DNA from 3 places in the Moritella sp. 28 genome. Region 2 is predicted to be linked to each of the others. Evidence: predicted binding sites of a transcription regulator. Region 2 holds the regulator's gene; each other region holds the start of a gene.
The links. The regulator NrdR, encoded in region 2, represses ribonucleotide reductase genes. The targets are predictions, from matches to a motif close to AAACACNANATNTNGTGTTT.

Region 1 (7,546 bases), 1.3 Mb from region 2:
AATATTGATAGGTGTGATTTCTGTGGCTAAATTACTCATATAAGCCTTTACCCCTAAGTTTTAAAGTGCTTTCTATTATATTTTTTAGAGAAAGCATTCTAGCATAATATTTACCAGCAAATACAATATATAAGAAAATTAACTCACTTGAATACAATTTTATTAGCTATTTATTCACTCATCTATAAATAATACTTCTGAAATCGTTTTCTCGTTATATACTATGCCCATATTTTTATGTTTCACCTTATTACTTTTCACCTTATTAACGTATCAAGAAGACATTGTATGAATGTAGATAAACAGGAAATCGCTAAATTTGAAGCCATGGCCAGTCGTTGGTGGGATCCAGCTGGTGACTTCAAGCCATTACATCAAATCAATCCATTACGCTTAGATTACATTGATGAGCGCTGTGGCGGCTTATTTGGCAAGAGAGTTCTTGATGTTGGCTGTGGCGGCGGGATCTTAACTGAGAGCATGGCTCGCCGTGGTGCAAAAGCGCTGGGTGTTGATATGGGTAAAGAACCCCTCAATGTGGCAAAATTGCATGCGCTTGAATCTGGTACTGAAGTTGAATACCGTCAAGTATTAATTGAAGAGTTAGCTGAAGAGCAACCAAACAGCTTTGATGTGATCACTTGTATGGAAATGCTAGAACACGTGCCTGACCCTGGTTCTGTGATTAACGCTTGCATGCGTCTTGTAAAACCAGGTGGCCATGTATTCTTCTCGACAATCAATCGTAATTTAAAATCGTATTTGTTTATGATTGTTGGTGCTGAGAAAGTCTTAAAAATGATGCCTAACGGGACCCATGACCATAAGAAATTTATTCGTCCATCAGAGCTATTACATTGGGTTGATCAATCGGGTCTATTCTGTCACCACATGACTGGCCTGCATTACATTCCATTAGTAGACCAGTTCAAGCTAGGCGAGAATGTTGACGTTAACTATATGCTACACACACAGCTTATCGATTAATGTAACAATTAATATAATTCTCCTTTTACCTAACAGCGCCTTTGCTGTTAGGTAAATAACTCAACACCTTTTTTCCTGCTTTAAATTCACTACCTCTATATAGCCATTTACAGTCATTTAACCCAAATAACTGGGCCTACTCTAATCAACACGCGCAAACAAAGTTATCTACTTTATAGGTAATATGAAACTTACTGCGTATAAAATGACGGTATTGTTTGTAATAACAGCCAGCTCAAAAAATAATAAATTAGTACTTGCGTGGTAGTTTTATAATCGAATTAGCTGTAAATATAATCAAAATTATTGAGGATCTCCTCACAACCTTGGCAACACTTTTTTTTCTTTTTTTTTTCACTTTTACTGTTGATTTTTGCTAACCGTAATTGATCACTGAGGCCAGAATGAAAGTCGCCACTAACTCACTAAATTATCCACATGTTGTTCAGTTTAGTGCTACTTGCCAAAACACGATTATCACACTATCTTGTATGCATAAATACAGGACAACACTACATCTTGTGTATTAACAAGAATATCAATACTAGTGTTGGTGGAAATGTTCTTAACATTGTTTTAAGGTCAGTCAGCTAAATGAATAAGAATTTACTAGTTACAAAACGCAGCGGTAAGCAAGAAACGATCGATCTTGAAAAGATCCACCGCGTGATCAAATGGGCAGCCAAAGGGTTGAATAATGTATCTGTTTCACTGGTTGAGTTAAAATCTCACATCCAGTTTTATGACGGCATACGTACTGAAGATATACATGAGACCATGATCAAAGCTGCAGCTGATTTAATTAGTGAAGAAGCACCAGATTACCAATATCTGTCTGCGCGTTTAGCCGTCTTCCACCTACGCAAGAAAGCATACGGTCAATTTGAACCACCTGCGCTTTATGAGCACGTAAAACTCAATGTTGATGCGCTTCGCTATGATGCACACCTACTTGCAGATTACACCGCGGAAGAATTCGCAGAAATGGATGAGTTAGTTGATCACTGGCGTGACATGAACTTCTCTTATGGTGCAATTAAGCAGTTAGAAGGTAAATACCTACTACAAAACCGTATTTCTGGTGACATCTTCGAAAGCCCACAATTTCTATATATCTTAGTGGCAGCGAGTTTATTCGCGACTTATGATAAATCTGTTCGTATGGACTACATTCGTCGTTTCTACGAAGCAACGTCAACGTTTAAAATTTCACTACCGACACCAATCATGGCGGGTGTTCGTACCCCTACTCGTCAATTCAGTTCGTGTGTACTGATTGAGTGTGACGATAGCCTAGATTCTATCAATGCAGTATCTAACTCTATTGTTAAATATGTATCGCAACGTGCTGGTATCGGTATCAATGCAGGTCGTATTCGTGCCCTAGGTAGCTCAATCCGTGGTGGTGAAGCATTCCACACTGGTTGTATCCCATTCTACAAGCACTTCCAGACAGCTGTTAAATCTTGCTCACAAGGCGGCGTACGTGGTGGTGCAGCAACATTATTCTATCCATTATGGCACTTAGAGGTTGAATCACTATTAGTACTTAAGAACAACCGTGGTGTTGAAGAAAACCGTGTGCGTCACCTTGACTATGGCGTGCAAATTAACCGTTTAATGTACCAACGCTTAATTGATAACAAAGACATTAGCTTATTCAGCCCATCAGATGTTGATGGTTTGTATGATGCATTCTTCCAAGATCAGGATGAATTTGAGCGTCTGTACACACTTTATGAACAAGACCCATCAATTCGTAAGCAAACAATTAAAGCCAGCGAACTGTTTGCTTTAGTAATGCAAGAGCGTGCAAGTACTGGTCGTATCTACATTCAACATGTAGATCACTGTAATACACACAGCCCGTTCAACCCAGCGGTTGCGCCTGTAAGACAAAGTAACTTATGTCTTGAAATTGCATTACCAACAAAACCAATGCAACACCCTGGTGATGAAAGTGGTGAAATTGCGCTATGTACATTATCAGCGTTCAACCTTGGTGCAATTAAAGACCTAAGTGAATTAGAAAACCTTGCAGACCTTGCAGTTCGCGCACTAGATAGCTTACTTGATTACCAAGACTATCCTATGCCTGCGGCTGAAAAGTCAACAATGGCGCGTCGTTCATTAGGTATAGGTGTGATTAACTACGCATACTACCTAGCGAAAAACGGTGTTAAATACTCAGACGGTAGCGCAAACAACCTAACGCATAAGACATTTGAAGCAATTCAATTCTACCTATTAAAAGCGTCAATGAACCTGTCGAAAGAACAAGGTCCGTGTTTAGCATTTAACGAAACAACTTACGCACAAGGTATCTTACCAATTGATACGTATAAGTCAGCGTTAGATGAAATTTGTGATGAAGAGTTACACCTAGATTGGGAAACATTACGTAGCGAAATTAAAGAACACGGCTTACGTAACTCAACACTAACAGCATTGATGCCATCAGAAACATCAAGCCAGATTTCAAATGCGACAAATGGTATTGAGCCACCACGTGGTTTAATCAGTATTAAAGCAAGTAAAGACGGTATCTTGAAACAAGTGGTACCTGATTACGAGAATCTGCGTGATAACTACGAACTACTTTGGAACATCCCAAATAACACGGGTTACTTACAACTTGTTGGTTTAATGCAGAAATTCGTAGACCAAGCGATTTCATCTAACACTAACTATGATCCACAACGTTTCCCGGGGCAAAAAGTACCGATGACAACGCTGTTAACGGACCTGATGTTAGCGTATAAGTACGGCTTAAAGACGCTTTACTACCATAACACACGTGACGGTGCATCAGACGTAGATGTAGTTAAAGAAGACGAGGGCTGTGAAGGCGGCGCATGTAAGATCTAAACAATCTAATTACATACACCAATATAAAAACCTACGCCCTTTCATTTGGCAGCTTAGGCTGCCAATTTAATGTATAAAATAGAGATGACCAATGAGTTACACTACTTTTTGCCAAACTAAAAATGATCAATTAAAAGAACCAATGTTTTTCGGCCAGCCTGTTAACGTTGCCCGTTTTGACCAACAAAAACATGAAATTTTTGAAAAATTAATTGAACGTCAGTTGTCATTTTTTTGGCGCCCAGAAGAAGTTGATGTAAGTAAGGACCGTATTGATTATCAGCAATTACCTGATCATGAAAAACACATTTTCATCAGTAATCTGAAATACCAAACATTATTAGACAGTATTCAAGGCCGTTCACCTAACGTTGCTTTTTTACCATTGGTTTCATTGCCAGAACTAGAAACATGGATTGAAACCTGGTCATTCAGTGAAACAATTCACTCACGTTCATACACGCACATTATTCGTAATATCGTGAATGACCCATCAGAAGTATTCGATGATATCGTTGCCAATGAAGAAATTCTAAAGCGTGCTAAAGACATTGCAGGTTATTACGATGACTTAATCCATGCGACTCAGCAGCTACACCTACTTGGTGAAGGCACACACGTTATTAACGGTGAAAAAGTTGTTGTTAACCAACGTGCTGTGAAGAAAAAGCTATACCTAGCAATGGTATCGGTAAACGTGCTTGAAGCAATCCGTTTCTATGTTAGTTTTGCATGTTCTTTCGCGTTTGCTGAACGTGAATTAATGGAAGGTAACGCTAAAATCATCAAGCTTATTGCCCGTGATGAAGCATTGCATTTAACCAGTACACAGCACATTCTAAACTTGATGGCTGACGGTAAAGACGATCCAGAGATGCAAGAGATCTCAATTGAATGTTTCCAAGAAACACTGAAAATCTTTACTGATGCAGCACAACAAGAAAAAGACTGGGCAGAATATCTGTTCAAAGATGGTTCAATGATTGGTTTGAATAAAGATATTCTTGCTGATTACATCGAATACATCACCAATACACGTATGGCAGCAGTAGGCTTACCAACGGCATTTGAAGTGAAAAGTAACCCACTACCGTGGATCAATGCTTGGTTAGTGTCTGATAACGTACAAGTTGCACCACAAGAGTCTGAAATCAGCTCATACTTAGTTGGTCAAATTAACGCCGAAATCAACCACGCAGACATAGGTACATTCGTTCTATAATGTCGATTACGCTGACAACTGATTCAGGACGCTATCAAGTTTCAACACAAGATAGCTCCCTGCTTGATACGCTTGAGCGTACTGGACATCAAATTGAATACCAGTGCCGTCAAGGCTATTGTGGCGCTTGCCGCACTACGCTCTCAAGTGGCACGGTTACTTATACAACCGAACCACTTGCAGCGGTTGCAGCGGGATCGATATTACCCTGTTGCTGTAAAGCAGATAGTGACATAACACTTGCCGTCATCGCAACAATAACGGTTTCAGCATAATATACTTATGATTAATTAAGTAACGTGTATTAACCCCCGTAAAATAACAAGCCTTAACAATATTCACTATGTTAAGGCTTGTTCATATTGTGATCCAACATCCATTTTGTCATCTCACAAAATCCAACTCTCAATAGCTTACGATATAGAATGTGATTTACTTTGCAAAACGAGTAAACCTTACCCATACTCCTTTCAATAACGTATAAAAACTTCAATAGCGTATAAGCACTTCAATAACGTATAAGTACCACGGCTTTAAAATAGGACAACTTTATGTTAGATGATTTAGTTGGGATCGGCATGCGTCCTGCACATTATGAGAAACTCACTAATAGCCAAGTCGATATTGGCTGGGTAGAAGTACACAGTGAGAATCACTTCGAGATAAACTCAGAAGCTACGTATTACCTGGATAAAGCCTGTGATCGCTACCCCATCAGCTTACACGGTATTGGTTTAGCGCTCTCTTCCAATGAGCTACTTGATACTATCCACATTCATAATATTAAAAAACTGGTTGACCGTTATAAGCCATTTCGAGTATCAGAACACTTGGGCTGGAGCTCCATTGCTGGGCAGCATTATAGTGATACACTAGCCATTCCCTACACAGAAGAAAACCTCAAGCGTGTGATCCGACGGGTTGAACAAGTACAACACATTCTAGGTCAAACAATTGCAATCGAAAATCCGGCCTGTTATTGCCAATATAAAAATAATACCCTGACAGAAGCCGTCTTTTTGACTGAACTACAAGCCGCTACAAACTGTAAAATACTGCTCGATATTAATAATGTTCATATTAGTAGTCATCAGCTCGAATTCAACCCTTATGATTACTTAACGTCAATACCAAGCAGTATTGTCAGCGAGATCCACCTATCTGGTAGCAATAAACAATTAAAGAATAACCACATAACCTTCGACCAAGAACATAGCCAAAAGGTAACGCCCGAAGTATGGCAGCTATTTGAGTATTATTTGCAGCATTGCAACACAATCCCGACCCTTATTGAATGGGATACTAATATCCCACAGCTCAATGAATTACTGCATGAAGCACATACAGCTCAAAAAATGATATTGAAATCACAGCGTTTTAAAAATACATGTTAATCAAATAGGTTCTCAAAATCACAATCGCAAAAATAATCTAAAAACCACCGGATGCCCCCCGGTATAAACCATGTTCATGCCCATAACAAATACCATGACATATTTGTGATAACGCATGCTCAGAACGGCCATTACTGCTTAGTTGATGTGGTATACGCAAAATAACTTCAACCCCCTCTTTATTACCCGCTAACGCTAAAAATAGCGCGGTTGTATTAAAATAAGGTGGAATAAAAAAAACACTCGAACAATTAAAACCAGCAGCACTGTACTCATCAACCTTAAGGAAACCCAAATTAGAAATAATGGCGGAAGTACGATATTGTCCTGTTTCTTGTCGTTTAAGCGCTAATTTGTCATTGCATTTTTTTAACCATGCCAATGGCACCCAATTTAATACATTGAGTGCAGGCACACCGGTAAAGCGAGGCATTCTTGCATGTTCATTATCCGCAAGTTTTAATTTAATTTGCTTAGCCCAATCAGCTGTAGTTGTTTCTGGGGATACTTGCATTAGTAGTCCACCAGTCAAATTACCCGTTGAGATAATATCGGTGTCATGCATACGTAAATCAACAGGGAGTTGAATACGTACTGTCGAGTCAGAATAAAGATTTGCTAACTTAGCAATACTAATACCCGCGTTAGCTAATATTTTCTTATAACTACCTGGCAGAGTTCTGCGTTGCCAAGAGGAACCAAAGTCTTGCCCAGCGGGAACTCCCGTTGGGGCTGAAACGGTATCGTTAATTTTGTCACTTTTTATCGACGTGACTGATTTAGCCAAATCAATATCGCGTACAAAACTATTATCTCCTTGTAACGGCTGCTGACGCAGGGCACGTAATACTTCATCAGCAAATGTTTTTGTACCTCGTCCATCCATTACCGCATGATGCGTTCTAAAAATAATATGGTGCTTATCACTTTTCTCACCAAGTACCAGCAATACTTCACAACCCGTACTGGTTTTTACATCGAGAGGTCGATTTAAAAATGGCGCTAATTTATCGCTCATGCCATCCCAACTTAGCCCTCGAATAACTTCAAGCTCTGTCGTTTGACCTGCATCAGC
Region 2 (7,546 bases):
CGCCTTTATCTTCTTGAGCAAACTGTTTCACTTTTTCAATGATATCGTTAGAGTTTTCTTCATTGCCTAAGATAACCATTACACCACCATCACGACCGATACGTGCCATCGCATCCGCTAATGACCATGAGATTTGACTCGCACGGTCGGTATGCAAAATATCTGTCATGGTATTTTGTACATGCACACGTACTAATGTTGGCTGTTGGGCAACAACATCACCTTTACGTAGTGCATAGTGAACTTGATTATCAATAGTGTCACGGTAAGTCACTAAATCAAAATCACCGTGTTCGGTTGGTAGTTTACATTCCGCGACACGTTCAATGGTGGTTTCATTACTGTTACGGTACTCAATTAAATCAGCCACAGTGCCCAATTTAAGGCCGTGTTTTTCTGCGAAGATTTCTAGATCAGGACGACGCGCCATTTCACCGTCATCTTTTAGGATCTCAACAATAACACCAGCAGGCTCACAACCAGCTAGACGTGCAAGGTCACAACCCGCTTCAGTATGACCTGCACGTGTTAGTACACCGCCGTCTTGTGCTGCAAGTGGGAAAATATGCCCTGGCATAACAATATCAGCCGGTTTCGCATCGCCAGCAACCGCAGATAATACAGTGACCGCACGGTCAGTAGCAGAGATACCAGTAGTCACGCCTTCAGCCGCTTCAATCGACACTGTGAAATTAGTTGAGAATTGTGCCGTATTATCTTGAACCATCAGAGGTAATTGCAGTTTTTCTACACGCGCTTTGGTTAACGTTAGACAAATTAAACCGCGACCGTGTGTCGCCATAAAGTTAATCGCTTCTGGCGTTACTTTGTCAGCGGCCATGATCAGATCACCTTCATTCTCGCGATCTTCATCATCCATCAAGATAACCATTTTACCTTGGCGGATGTCTTCAATAATATCTTCAATACGACTTAGTGCCATGCTCATAGCCCTTTTATAACAATTAAAAACTGATCGTGAATAGATGTTTTACTTTAAAAACCCATTACTCGCAAGAAAATCCATAGTGATGCCCTGCTCAGGAGTACTTGATTCAGCGGCTTTATCACCTAGCATGATGCGTTCTAAATAACGGGCAATAACATCTACTTCTAGGTTAACTTTACGACCGACTACATAACTTTCTATCGTTGTTTCTAATGCAGTATGCGGTACGATCGTCAATTTGAATTTAGCGCCGTCAATTTCATTAATAGTTAAACTGATACCATCAATTGTAATTGAGCCTTTTTCAGCGATATAACGGGCTAATTCGTTCGGTGCTTGTAACCAATACTCAGTCGCACGACCAAGTTTACTGATCTTAACAATCTCAGCAACACCATCGACATGACCACTGACTAAGTGACCACCAAGACGCGTGCTTAAAGTTAACGCTTTTTCTAAGTTTACCTTATCACCAATACGGTAATGCGCAAAACCAGAGCGTTTAATCGTTTCTAATGACACATCTGCGCGGTAACCATTGCCGAGTAATTCAACAACAGTAAGGCATACGCCATTCGTCGCGATACTATCACCGAGTTTTACGTCACTTAAATCAAGATCACCACTATCAACAGTGATGCTCACATCGGCCCCTTTTGGGGTTAAACCAGTGAGTGTACCCACGGTTTCAATAATTCCTGTAAACATTAGTATTCCGGTTTTGCTGTAATTCGAAGATCGTCCCCGATCTGCGTGATATCGGTAAAGCTAAATGTAGGCACTTGCGCCATTTCAGTTAGCTCGCTTAATACTGCGAGTCCTCTGGCACTATCACCCATGAGTTTAGGTGCCAGATAAATAATTATCTCATCCACCAGCTTATTTTCAAGTAATGCGCCAGCCAGTGTCGCGCCTGCTTCAACCCACAGGTCATTAATATCCTGCTGGGCTAATACGGTCATTAACTGTTTTAGATCTATGTTATGGTGACTATCTTGCTCAATTTCAATTCGCGATACCGATTCATTCACTAATAACTGCTCGACAGCTGGATTTTCAGTCGCACCATTGACTATATTTTTAACACCATTAACTAATAGTATCTGACCGGGCTGTGAAAATAGCTTCAACTCACTATTTATTTTAGCAAGGTGTGTATCTAGTCGCCGATGATTATCCAGTACCACTCGTATTGGCTGACGTAGCTGTGGTTCTAATAACTCATCATGAGACAAAGACTTGTCTACTTGAATTAGTGGCTTATCTGTTTTAATTCGTGGATAGTCGGCTTGGCTTGCACCTAACTCACTATAACGCACATTAAGTGAAGCATCGTCCATAATAACCGTGCTGGCCGTCGATAAAATTGCACTGGCTTGTGCGCGGTATACTTGCACATCAGACCGTGCAGCAGGACCGGTGATCCATTTGCTCTCACCGTTTTTCAATGCTGTACGTCCGTCTAAGCTTGCCGCCATTTTTAAACGCACAAACGGACGTTGTTCCTGCATCCGTAAGATAAAACCAGGATTCAACGCATGCGCTTGCGTTGATAATAAACCGATCCGTACTTTAATGCCCGCCGCGATAAGGATCGCAATGCCATTACCTGCTACTTTCGGATTGGGATCGACCATAGCAATAACGACTTCATTTACGTTCGCATTAACCAAGGCTGCTGCGCAAGGGGGGGTACGACCATAATGACTACATGGTTCAAGCGTCACATAACAAGTGGCCCCCTGGGCATCATCACCTGCGATATTTAAAGCATGGATTTCAGCGTGAGCCTCGCCCGCACGTAAATGAAAACCTTCACCGATGACTTTGCCAGCTTTAACAAGCACACAGCCAACATTTGGATTCGGTGCCGTGGTAAAACGGCCTTTTTGTGCAAGTGCGAGCGCACGTTGCATATGCAAATGGTCAGTATCATTGAACTGACTAATGGATACAATTTCTTCCAATAGTAGATCTAGCTCGGCACGTGATTTGTTTGGCATAATCAATGAGGACTCAGATAACGGATTATTTGTCGAGCTTGGCGATTTCTTCATTAAATTCTTTTACATCTTCAAAAGAACGATAAACAGAAGCGAACCGTACATAAGCAACTTTATCGAGCTTTTTCAATACGTCCATCACCAGTTCACCCAAAAAGCTTGATTCGATTTCACGCTCACCAGTAGCTCTTAAACTCGATTTTATTTGATTAATACCAAGTTCAATCTGCTCTGCGGCAACCGGACGTTTTTCTAGCGCACGATAAATACCATTAACGAGTTTATCTTCGTTAAAAGGTTCACGTGTATCATCCGTTTTAATGATACGTGGCATCACTAATTCTGCAGTTTCAAAGGTAGTAAAACGTTCATGACATTTCGCACACTCACGGCGGCGACGCACCTGATGGCCTTCAGCCACAAGACGAGAATCGATAACTTTAGTTTCAGTCGCAGAACAAAATGGACAGAACATAAACAATCCTATTGAATAATATTATTCTGAGTCTATCGTTAAATAGCAGGCGGGTACAGAAAAGTGAAGGTAATTTCGTGGAATTAATAAATAAGTTAACAGATTGTTGAATAATCAGTCGGTTTTCAATCACTCTTTTAATGAGATAAAAACCGACCAATATTTTAGGATTGCTTATTCTGCACTGCGATTTACGTCATTGACAAACTGACTTGATACATCAATACCTTGTCTATCGAGTTGGCTCATTCCGGCCCGTGATAAGGGTAAGCGCGCATTGTGATTATAGCTTAGTCGACTTAACATTAACGCGGAATTAACCTGTTTTTCTGAAGGTTGTTTCACGTCATTCGATTTATGATCCCGACTGCTTATTTCACTTTCGATCGCTTTAATTTGATCTGCGCTCTGCGTTAATTCTTTATTTTTCTCTGCCGCGCGGCCCTCTCCCTTCGCACGAGTAACCGACTCAGACTTAGCCAATTCAGCCACTGGGGTAATATCAGAACCAAGTTTCGCTCGGAATAACTTTTTATTAATCTCAGCTAAGAATTGATTCTGCATTTGTTCAGGTGTGACCTGCAACTTGTTATTACGACTTGATTCACTTTTGCTCACGACGAACACTGGTTCATCAATTGTTAGTTCTTTATCATTACGGTTTAACTTTTTGTTAATACCCGCTAAAAATATATTACTCGCTTTTGATTTTTTCTTGCGCTTAATCTTCGCTATCGAACGAGATTCTACAACAGGTGATAATGTATCAATTTGATCAACTAATGGTTCATCAACGGCAACCATAACTGAAGACACCACACTAGCGTCGACAGGCTCTAAGGTATATGTTGGTGCTGGAGACTTAAGTAAAGGTTTAGCATTAACAACGACGATAGGCCCAGAACTTGGAGATACTTGAACAATTTCCGGTACATGTTGACGCTTTAATTTGTGCTGAATTTCAGCTAGGAATCTACTATGCTGTTGCTTTGCTTCAGTATTTTCAACAACGGTTGAATTTTTCGCTGTTGTGGATGCAAACTGTGTCGATGCAATTGCCTGTACATCATTGGTTTTTATCACTGCAGTACCATAAACACGCTTATGGACCCCTGCCATGAAGCTATTTCTAGGTAATTTATTCTTCGGTTTTATATGATGGTCTTCAATAATATTATTGGCCACAACAAGCAATTTTTCTTTTTCAAGCGCTTCTTTTTTCGCAATAGCGAGTGCACGTTGCTGCGCTTGCTGACGTAAAAGCTGTTGTTCAATTAAGACCAACTGAGGGTCAGTGCGCGTCAGAACCTTTTCAACTTGGCGTTCGACGTTCGCATGAGCAATAATATCTTCAAGCCCATCCAATAAGTTACTATTTTGGGTGGCTGATAAATCGTTTACGATATCATTCATTTCGACTGGCTTACGACTAGCGCGACTCTGTGCCGCATTTTTTTCCACAATCTGACGTGGAAACTGACTATAATGCATTGCACCATCGGTATCGCGCCAACTATATACTTTAGCAAATGTAGAATAGCTCATTGAACCACATACTAACGCTAATATTAACCGCTTATAATTTCTTATTGAATTCAGCATCATCCTTTATACCTCACTCTATTTATCGCCAAATTTGAGAATGCTATCTCAAGTGTTTATTCAGCTATTTATGTCACTATTCATCTATAACCACCGAACCGAACCGAACCGAACCGAAAACAAATGTTGCAAATATGTTAACATTTACAAGTGTAATTTAAAACTCCCTCATTCATTTTAATCTCGTAGGCTTCACAATTAAGAGATAAGAAATACTAACTACAATTAAATATAAGTGTATTCAATATGCGGTTAGCATCAGAGTAACGATTAGTTAGCTCTGCATTTTTACCATACTTACCACAATGTTCCTGCGCCATATCAACCACCTCTATCGTCTCAAATTGACCGAGTTGATATTCATAAGAAGCACCGTTTTCAGTTTTAGTTAATACATCAACTGAGCTACAGCCAATCATCGCAACAGCAAATGCTGCAATGCTTATCCTTTTACATATTTGCTCGGGTGTTTTTTTTACTGCATTTTTTAATAGAGGTTTATTCATCATATTTCCCATCCTTGGTCTATGAAACTGGATTAACCTGTTCGCTAACTGGCGCTCTATGACAGCTGATCATATGATCCTGAATCAATAATAAAGCATGGAAATAGTATGATTTAAGGTATTAGCTGGTATTGGAGGTGATAAGGGTATAAATGTTTAGGTATAAAAAAACCGTAAATGACACTTAAACCTTGATTCAAGTTAAGTGTCATTTACGGTTAACAAATTAATCGAATGTTTATAGACCCTGAGGTCTACACACCCAATTATTTGTGTACAGACTATTTATATACAGGGAATTCAGCACATAGCGCTTGTACGTTAGCACGTACCGTTGCAGCTACATCTTCATTACCGATGTTATCTAATACGTCGCACATCCAGCCAGCCAGTTCGCCAGCTTTATCTGCAGGGATACCACGGCGAGCCAGTGCAGGCGTACCGATACGTAGACCAGATGTAACAAATGGTGAACGTGGATCGTTTGGTACCGAGTTTTTGTTTACTGTGATATGTGCATTACCCAGTGCAGCATCTGCATCTTTACCTGAGTATTCTTTGCCAATCAGATCAACTAAGAATAGGTGATTTTCAGTACCGTTAGAAACGATCTTGAAACCACGTTCTTGTAATACTGCAACCATGCTTTTCGCACAATCAAGTACATTTTGTTGGTAAACCGCAAATTCAGGTTCCATCGCTTCTTTAAATGCAACCGCTTTAGCAGCGATAACGTGCATTAAAGGACCACCTTGACCACCAGGGAAAATTGCTGAGTTTAATTTTTTCTCAATCACTTCGTCTGCTTGCGCAAGGATCAGGCCACCACGTGGTCCACCTAATGTTTTATGCGTCGTTGTTGTAACAACGTGTGCATGTTTCATTGGATTTGGATATAGATCAGCTGCAACTAAACCTGCAACGTGTGCCATATCAACGAATAGGAAAGCACCTACTTTATCAGCGATTTCACGGAATTTAGCCCAATCAACAACACCTGAGTACGCAGAGAAACCAGCAACAATCATTTTTGGTTGATGTTCAATTGCTAACGCTTCAACTTCAGCATAATCTAGCTCGCCCGTTTCAGGATTAATACCGTACTGAACTGAGTTATAGATTTTACCCGAGAAGCTTACGCTTGCACCGTGTGTTAAATGACCACCATGAGCAAGGCTCATGCCTAGTACAGTATCACCTGGTTTAACTAATGCCATGTAAACTGCAGCATTTGCTTGTGAACCAGAGTGTGGTTGTACATTCGCGTAATCAGCACCAAACAATTGCTTAGCACGTTCGATTGCTAAAGACTCAGCAATATCAACATACTCACAACCGCCATAGTAGCGTTTGCCAGGGTAGCCTTCTGCATACTTATTTGTAAGCTGAGAGCCTTGAGCTTCCATTACGCGTGGGCTTGTATAGTTCTCTGAAGCAATAAGCTCGATATGATCTTCCTGACGAGTTACTTCTTGTGTCATTGCTGCCCATAATTCTGCATCATAGTCAGCTATATTCATATCACGTGTAAACATCCGTTTTCTCCTGATTGAGATAATACAAGTTGGTTTGTAAACTAAATTTCGGCCACATTGTAACGCGACTAATACCAAGTTCCTACAATAAAGACTTGAGAAAATTTCAATTTTGCGTGAAAAGACTGCATTTTAATTTAACTTTGATCAAAACTGACTCCTCGGTTAAATTTATTCGCTATAATACTACGCAATTACAGCACTCATACCCATTTGGAGAACACAATGGATGAACTAACCCAATTATGCCAAACCCGTTCAGAGATCTACTGGTGGCTTTCAAGCACACTTGCAACTGAATTATCTGATGAGCAACTGGGTCAATACCAGTCAGCTGAAGTCCAAAGTTTCTTGCAAGGCTTAGCAGCAACACCCGCGTTAACCGTTTCAGTTGAAAAGCTAATCAGTTCATTAGCGGCAGCAAACCTACGTAACGACGCACGTTTAGAGTTATGTGCCGACTACGCACAAGTATT
Region 3 (7,546 bases), 2.3 Mb from region 2:
ACCAAAGACGACTTAACTGCTGTTGGTATTGGGTACTCAGTGCAACCCGCGTATCATGAAAAGTATCATCAATCGATGTATCGCTTGCAGCCGTAATATAACTGCCATTACCTGACGGACGGGTAAATGTTTGCGCTTTATTTTGTGTAACCGCGCCATTAGGTGAAGCGCCAGTAAGTACATCAATAATGCCTTTAAGATTAATACTGCGCTCGTCATCAATTTGCTTAGTGAGGGAAAGTGCTCCCTCATAGGCTTGCACTTGATGATCACTCTCAGCATAAATCAACAGACCTGCATCAACATCCCAACTGCCTAATTCTGACGGCTGAGCTGTCACAGGCGCAGCAAGTGCACAGCTGGCAGCTGCTAACGTTATCGAAATATTGGTGAAGGTTTTTCCTTTTAGTTGCATCCACAGCCCCCACCAGCAAAATTACCGCCACCGCTAGAGCCTTCTTTACTAAAATAAGTGTGGTCGTCAAACCCTATTTCCATCGGGTTATCTGCAAGCTGCATTTCTGGTTTCGCTAACAAGTCTCGTTCCCAAGGTGTAACGCCGAGTGAGGAGCAAGCAGTTAAACTCAATACACTAGCCAATAATAAAATCCGTCTCATAAGGCATCTCCACAACTAATTAACTCCAGTAACAGCTAGGTCTAAGGTAATAGCGACAAGATCTCAGCTTCGTATTTATCCAACTCCGCCAATCTAAAGCCGATATGCTTATACACAATTTCGCCCTTCTTATTAAGTATAAACGAATTAGGCAATCCCATTATTTCATACTGCTCAGCGACAACACCTTGCGGATCAAATGCGATAGTTAATTTGTTTGGATAACGTTGCAAAAATTTGGTCGCTAAAATAGATTCTTGATCCATATTAATCGCAATCACTACAAAGCCTTTTTCACCGTACTTTTCAACCATTTCTTCCATCCACGGAAATGAACGAATACAGGGCGTACACCAGGATGCCCAAAAATCAACTAATACTACCTTTCCGCGGTAGTCTTCAAGGTTCACTTGGGTATTATTGATACCAGGTAATACAAATGTCGGCGCTTGGCTAACCTTATTTTCAGCAAAAATGGTCGTGGAAAAAAGTAAACTAGTAACAACAGATACGGCAATAAAAAAAGAACGAATTCGATTATAGATACATGGATTCATAAGCTTAGATCCCAAGAAGATGAGTAAGTGTGCGGCTATAGTAATGAAGTTAGCAGAGGATTAGTGAAAAAAATGTCGAAAATGGGATATAAAAAAACGCTAACCGACTACTTTTAACGAGTAATCGATTAGCGTTCTCTTGAATGGATGGCGGAGGAGGAGAGATTTGAACTCTCGAGGAGCTATTAACCCCTGCTGGTTTTCAAGACCAGTGCATTCGGCCACTCTGCCACCCCTCCGCAGCAATGGAGCAGATATTAGAATAAGCTCCCGGACTTGTAAAGCTTTTTATCTCATCACTATATCACTGCTCACTTTACGTTTAAATATCGCTTAAAAAGCAACTTACAAGTAAAACCAGTTTGTTTATTGATCGACAATACAGTCCTGATAAATCCAAGTGAAGCCTTAATAATTTTTGATCTAAATCAATACAAAAAAAGTAAACTTAAAGCCTAATGCACTACATATTGTGTCTAATGTTTAAAATTAACCCACATATAGTGTGGGTGTATAATGTCATTGTTTATTTAAGGAGTATTTTGTGGATCTATTTGTCATTAAACGAGATGGTTGTCGTGTGCCTTTTAACATTCAATGCATACAAAACGCCATTTTCGCAGCGGCTAAATCAGTGCAACAAGAAAGTCGTCATTATGCGGCAGAAATGGCGAATAAGGTTCATCAAATACTGATCCAACAAGATGTATCCAGTGAACATGCAATCGAAATCCATACGATTCAAAACACCGTTGAAGATGTGTTGATGCAAGAAAGCAACAAACTCATTGCCCGCGCTTATATCGAGTATCGTCATCAGCGCGATATTGCCCGTGAAACGCAAAGCATTCTGACCAATGAGATCAAAGGGCTTATTGAGCAAAGTAACGAATCACTGCTTAATGAAAATGCCAATAAAGATAGCAAAGTGATCCCTACTCAGCGCGATTTACTGGCGGGAATTGTCGCGAAACATTATGCCAAGCAGCATATCTTGCCACGCGATATTGTCCATGCGCATGAGTCTGGCGATATTCATTATCATGATCTTGATTACGCCCCTTTTTTCCCAATGTTTAACTGTATGCTGATCGACCTTGATGGCATGTTAACGCATGGCTTTAAAATGGGTAACGCTGAGATTGAAACACCTAAATCCATTACTACGGCAACGGCAGTCACCGCACAGATTATTGCACAAGTGGCTAGCCATATTTATGGTGGTACCACAATCAACCGTATTGATGAGATTTTAGCGCCATATGTCACCGCAAGTTTTAACAAAAACACAATTTTAGCTGAAGAGTGGGCGATCCCTAATAAAGAAGAGTTTGCTCGTTCACGCACTGAAAAAGAATGTTACGATGCATTCCAGTCGTTAGAATACGAAGTAAATACCTTACATACAGCTAACGGGCAAACACCTTTTGTGACTTTTGGTTTTGGTTTAGGTACAAGTTGGGAAGCTCGCTTGATCCAACAGTCAATCCTTAAAAACCGTATTGCGGGTTTAGGCAAGAATCATAAAACCGCTGTTTTTCCAAAACTGGTCTTTGCGATCAAAGATGGTTTAAACCATAAATCTGCCGATGAAAACTACGATATTAAGCAGCTTGCGCTTGAGTGTGCAAGTAAACGTATGTATCCAGATATTTTAAATTACGACCAAGTAGTCAAAGTGACAGGTTCATTTAAGACACCTATGGGTTGCCGTAGTTTCTTAGGAAACTATGAAGAGCAAGGTGAATTAGTACATGAAGGCCGTAATAACTTAGGTGTTGTCAGCCTTAATTTACCGCGTATCGCCATTCAAGCAAGCGGTGATGAATCGCGATTCTATCAATTACTCGATGAACGCTTAATCCTATGTAAACGCGCGCTGGAAACTCGTATATCTCGCCTTAAAGGTGTCAAAGCGCGTGTTGCGCCAATCTTGTATATGGAAGGAGCTTGCGGTGTTCGTCTGCAAGAAAATGATGACGTATTAGAAATTTTCAAACATGGTCGTGCATCTATTTCTTTAGGCTACATAGGTTTACACGAAGCAATCAATGCACTATTTGGCAATCAAACACACCCTTTTGATAGTAAAACATTGCAACAGAAATCCATTGCCATGCTTACCCATATGAAAGCTATTACAGAGCTGTGGACAGCTGAAACTGGTTACGCATTTAGTTTGTATGCAACACCGAGTGAAAATCTGTGTAGCCGTTTTGCTAAATTAGACAAAATCACCTTTGGTAATATCACGGATGTGACAGATAAAGGTTATTATACTAATAGCTTCCATCTGGATGTAGAAAAACAAGTTAATCCATACGACAAAATAGATTTTGAGATGCCCTATCCTGCTATTAGTAGTGGTGGTTTTATCTGCTACGGTGAATACCCGAATATGCAGCACAACATTGAGGCATTAGAAAACGTTTGGGATTACAGCTATTCACGCGTTCCTTATTACGGTACTAATACACCTATTGATGAATGTTACGAGTGTGACTATACCGGTGAGTTCGAATGTACCAGTAGAGGGTTCACCTGCCCTAAATGCGGAAATAACGATATTGCAAAGGTATCTGTTACCCGTCGCGTATGTGGTTATTTAGGCAGTCCAGATGCACGTCCTTTTAATGAAGGTAAACAGGAAGAAGTAAAACGCCGCGTTAAACATTTATAAATCATTCAATTTTTATAACACATTTATATAAAACCATATTCAGATTAATTAACTAGCTAGCCAATTGCTTATTGGCTAGCGTTTAAGGAGTAAAGATGCACTACTCTCAATATTTTGACCTTGATGTCATCAATGGCCCAGGTACAAGGGTCTCCTTATTTGTCAGTGGTTGTGAACACCAATGCAAAGGCTGCTATAACCAATCGACCTGGTCTCCACGCAATGGTTCCCCATTCGACCAAGAGATAGAAGACAAGATAATTAATGATTTGAATGATACACGAATACGCCGTCGAGGATTAAGCTTAAGCGGTGGTGATCCCCTCTATCCAGCAAACTTAGAAACTATATTGAAACTTGTAAAAAGGGTTAAAAGAGAATGTGTTGGGAAAGATATATGGCTATGGACTGGTTACACGATCGAGCAATTAACTGCACAACAAAAGGCCGTCGTTCATTATATTGATTACCTTATCGATGGTAAATTCGAACAACAACAAATCGATCCGGCATTAAAGTTTCGAGGTAGCCGAAATCAACGCATTATCGCGATCAGTAAAAGTGAGAAAATTGGTGAGTTTGAATACTCTATCGCCGAACCCCAAGATTAATTGACTATGATTAAATCAATCACGCCAAGATGATACCGCTATCAACACCAAAGTTGCTATTTTAAAATTATAAATTGTAAAAAGGTCAAATTCAGAATTTAATACTTTTGAGATAGATATGGACTATGGAATAAATATTCTAATACTAAAGTCATACTATACGATATTACTTAATTAGTAATATCTATTGAAAGGTCAAAATCCCTCACCAAAACAAGTCACCTAAAACTATTTTTATTTGACTTAAGTCACATTAAAATCATTAATAATTAGGTCGGAAACAGTTAACTTTTATAACATTTAGCACAAAAGTATTAGTGTCAAAGTAAACCAATCTACCTACAAATGAACACACCACAACACCTCCCACCTAATACACTGATAGTTAACGACTTTAAATAATCACGTTCAAATTTACGCTAATACTCCACCACCAAATAATAGCTAGCAATAATATTTAGAATATACCATCCAAAACAATCATCATTTTTAATTTTACACGTCAATACTTGTCAATAACATCTAAGAAAGTAAACTTTTACGTTGTAAAAACGAATCATAATTACAATTGAAAAAAAAGAGTATTTACACTAAACGTTAATATTTAGTTAACAGAACTTACCAACACGAAAACCTAACAATGCGTCATAAAATACTGACAAGTTGTTGTTAGAAAAGTTAAATATCCAGTTACGTTAAGGGCACATCATTGACATTTATTTTCAAATCGATGATATTACTACTACATAAGTGATACACACTCATTGCTATAAAACCGAAAAGTCGTTTTTATTTAACAAAAAGCAAACACAGTTTAATTGAGGATAATGGAATGAAATACTTAGTTACCGGTGGTACAGGATTTATTGGTCGATTCTTAATTGAACGTCTAGTAGAAAGAGAAGATGCGTTAGTTTATGTATTAACTCGCCAAGGCTCAGAGCACAAGTTCAATGCATTAAAGGATCGAGTGCATAAAAGTGTTAAAAGTCGTATCAAAATGGTTACTGGTGATATCACTAAAGCGAATTTAGGGATTGATGAGCAATGGTTAGCAGAGCACACAGACCAAATTGATAATGTTTACCACCTTGCTGCAATCTACGACATGAAGGCCGATGCCGAATCACAAGAAACTGCGAATGTTGTAGGTACACGCAACGCTGTTGAAGCATCTGTAAATATGAAGGCAAAAAGCTTTCATCATGTAAGTTCTATTGCTGCAGCGGGCTTGTTCAATGGTACTTTCTACGAAGATATGTTTGAAGAAGCTGAAAATATGGAGAATCCGTATCTTCGCACCAAACATGTTTCTGAAAAAGTAGTTCGTGATGAATGTTCAATTCCTTTCCGTATTTATCGTCCAGGAATGGTTGTTGGTCACTCTAAAACAGGTGAAATCGATAAAGTAGATGGCCCATACTATTTCTTCAAACTATTGAAAAAGATCCGTGAGACAATTCCAACATGGATGCCAATGATCGGTGTTGAAGGCCGTCGTCTGAACATTGTCCCTGTCGACTATGTTGCAGATGCAATTGACTACATTAGTCACAAGGAAGAAGTGCACAGTAACTGCTTCCACCTTGTAGATCCAAAACCATTTAAAGTGGGTGAAGTACTTAATATCTTCGCTACAGCAGGTAACGCACCAAAAACGGCATTCCGAATTGATTCTAGAATCGCTAATTTCTTACCGGCTTCAGTTCGTCAAGCAATCACCCATTTACCAGCAGTAAAACAGCTTACTGAAGGGGTATTAAATGACCTTGGCATTCCAAAAGACGTATTGAACTTCCTTAACTACCCAACAAGCTTCGATGACCGTGAAACAGCACGTGCTCTAGAAGGTTCTAATATCAAAGTGCCTCGCTTAGACGCATACGCACCTGCGGTATGGGATTATTGGGAGCGTAACCTAAATGATGACCTAGTCAATGACATGACCCTGAAAGGTAATGTGAGTGGTAAAACAATTGTCATCACAGGTGCAAGCTCTGGTATTGGTGAAGCAACGGCATTAAAACTCGCACCAACAGGCGCTAAATTAATCCTTGTCGCACGTGATGTCACAAAACTAGAAGCAACACAGGCGCAAATCCAAGAGCTTGGTGGCGAAGCACACATCTATTCATGTGATATTTCAAACATGGAATCATGTGATGAATTAGTTAAGTCAGTGCTTGATGAACATAAATGTGTTGATGTATTAATCAATAACGCAGGTCGCTCAATCCGTCGTTCAATTGATTTATCATTTGACCGTTTCCACGATTACGAAAGAACGATGCAGTTAAACTACTTTGGCTCAATTCGTTTAATCATGGGCTTCTCGCCTAGCATGTTAGAACGTAAACAAGGGCATGTAATTAACATATCTTCAATTGGTGTGTTAACAAATGCGCCGCGTTTCTCTGCTTATGTTGCATCAAAAGCAGCACTTGATGCCTTTACGCGCTGTGCCGCATCAGAGTTCTCTGACCGTAACGTAAACATGACGACGATTAATATGCCGTTAGTGCGTACACCTATGATTGGTCCAACAAAAGTATATGACAATGTACCTACACTTGCACCGTCAGAAGCGGCTGATTTAATTGCTCAAGCAATTATTCGTAAGCCTAAACGCATCGCAACGAAAGTCGGTATTATGTCTGAAGTACTTTACTCACTGTTCCCTAAAGTAAGTGAGATCATCATGAACACCGGCTACCGTATGTTTAATGATTCTGCTGCTGCGAAGGGCAAAGAAGAAGACAAAGATAAACCGACACAAGCAAGTACCGAGCAAGTTGCATTTGCAGCTATCATGCGCGGTGTGCATTGGTAATCTAACCTGCCATAAACAGACTCTAATAAGATAATGTAAAGGGACCACTATATACTAAAAGTGGTCCCTTTTTTGATCCTTGTTATCATGTTAATCTATTGTTTTCTTTAACAAGGATGTGTAAGAATGAAAAAATCATTGGGTTTCACACTCATCGAATTAATGATCACAATCGCTATCTTTGCCATACTCATTGGCATTGGCGTTCCCAGTTACCAAAACACCATACAACAAAGCCGTATAGACGACG

Region 1: nrdA (class 1a ribonucleoside-diphosphate reductase subunit alpha) is a predicted target of NrdR. The motif match lies at 1,495-1,514, and genes of this name have one in related genera.
Region 3: nrdD (anaerobic ribonucleoside-triphosphate reductase) is a predicted target of NrdR. The motif match lies at 1,634-1,653, and genes of this name have one in related genera.

Annotation. Positions count from the first base shown of each region.
Region 1 is NZ_CP056121.1:2,082,960-2,090,505, reverse strand. Features, by position in the region: gene gyrA (DNA topoisomerase (ATP-hydrolyzing) subunit A) at 1-39, opposite strand, end outside; gene ubiG (bifunctional 2-polyprenyl-6-hydroxyphenol methylase/3-demethylubiquinol 3-O-methyltransferase UbiG) at 289-987, shown strand; gene nrdA (class 1a ribonucleoside-diphosphate reductase subunit alpha) at 1,582-3,855, shown strand; gene nrdB (class Ia ribonucleoside-diphosphate reductase subunit beta) at 3,947-5,077, shown strand; gene yfaE (class I ribonucleotide reductase maintenance protein YfaE) at 5,077-5,352, shown strand; gene HWV02_RS09255 (DUF692 family multinuclear iron-containing protein) at 5,629-6,471, shown strand; gene HWV02_RS09250 (peptide synthetase) at 6,509-7,546, opposite strand, start outside.
Region 2 is NZ_CP056121.1:733,621-741,166, reverse strand. Features, by position in the region: gene ribBA (bifunctional 3,4-dihydroxy-2-butanone-4-phosphate synthase/GTP cyclohydrolase II) at 1-943, opposite strand, end outside; gene HWV02_RS03405 (riboflavin synthase) at 992-1,657, opposite strand; gene ribD (bifunctional diaminohydroxyphosphoribosylaminopyrimidine deaminase/5-amino-6-(5-phosphoribosylamino)uracil reductase RibD) at 1,657-3,006, opposite strand; gene nrdR (transcriptional regulator NrdR) at 2,978-3,427, opposite strand; gene HWV02_RS03390 (DUF4124 domain-containing protein) at 3,602-4,972, opposite strand; gene HWV02_RS03385 (hypothetical protein) at 5,245-5,538, opposite strand; gene glyA (serine hydroxymethyltransferase) at 5,817-7,070, opposite strand; gene torD (molecular chaperone TorD) at 7,296-7,546, shown strand, end outside.
Region 3 is NZ_CP056121.1:3,563,661-3,571,206, forward strand. Features, by position in the region: gene HWV02_RS15730 (DUF3570 domain-containing protein) at 1-415, opposite strand, end outside; gene HWV02_RS15735 (DUF4266 domain-containing protein) at 406-618, opposite strand; gene HWV02_RS15740 (TlpA disulfide reductase family protein) at 660-1,175, opposite strand; tRNA gene HWV02_RS15745 (tRNA-Ser) at 1,324-1,414, opposite strand; gene nrdD (anaerobic ribonucleoside-triphosphate reductase) at 1,720-3,855, shown strand; gene nrdG (anaerobic ribonucleoside-triphosphate reductase-activating protein) at 3,951-4,466, shown strand; gene HWV02_RS15760 (SDR family oxidoreductase) at 5,299-7,296, shown strand; gene HWV02_RS15765 (GspH/FimT family pseudopilin) at 7,423-7,546, shown strand, end outside.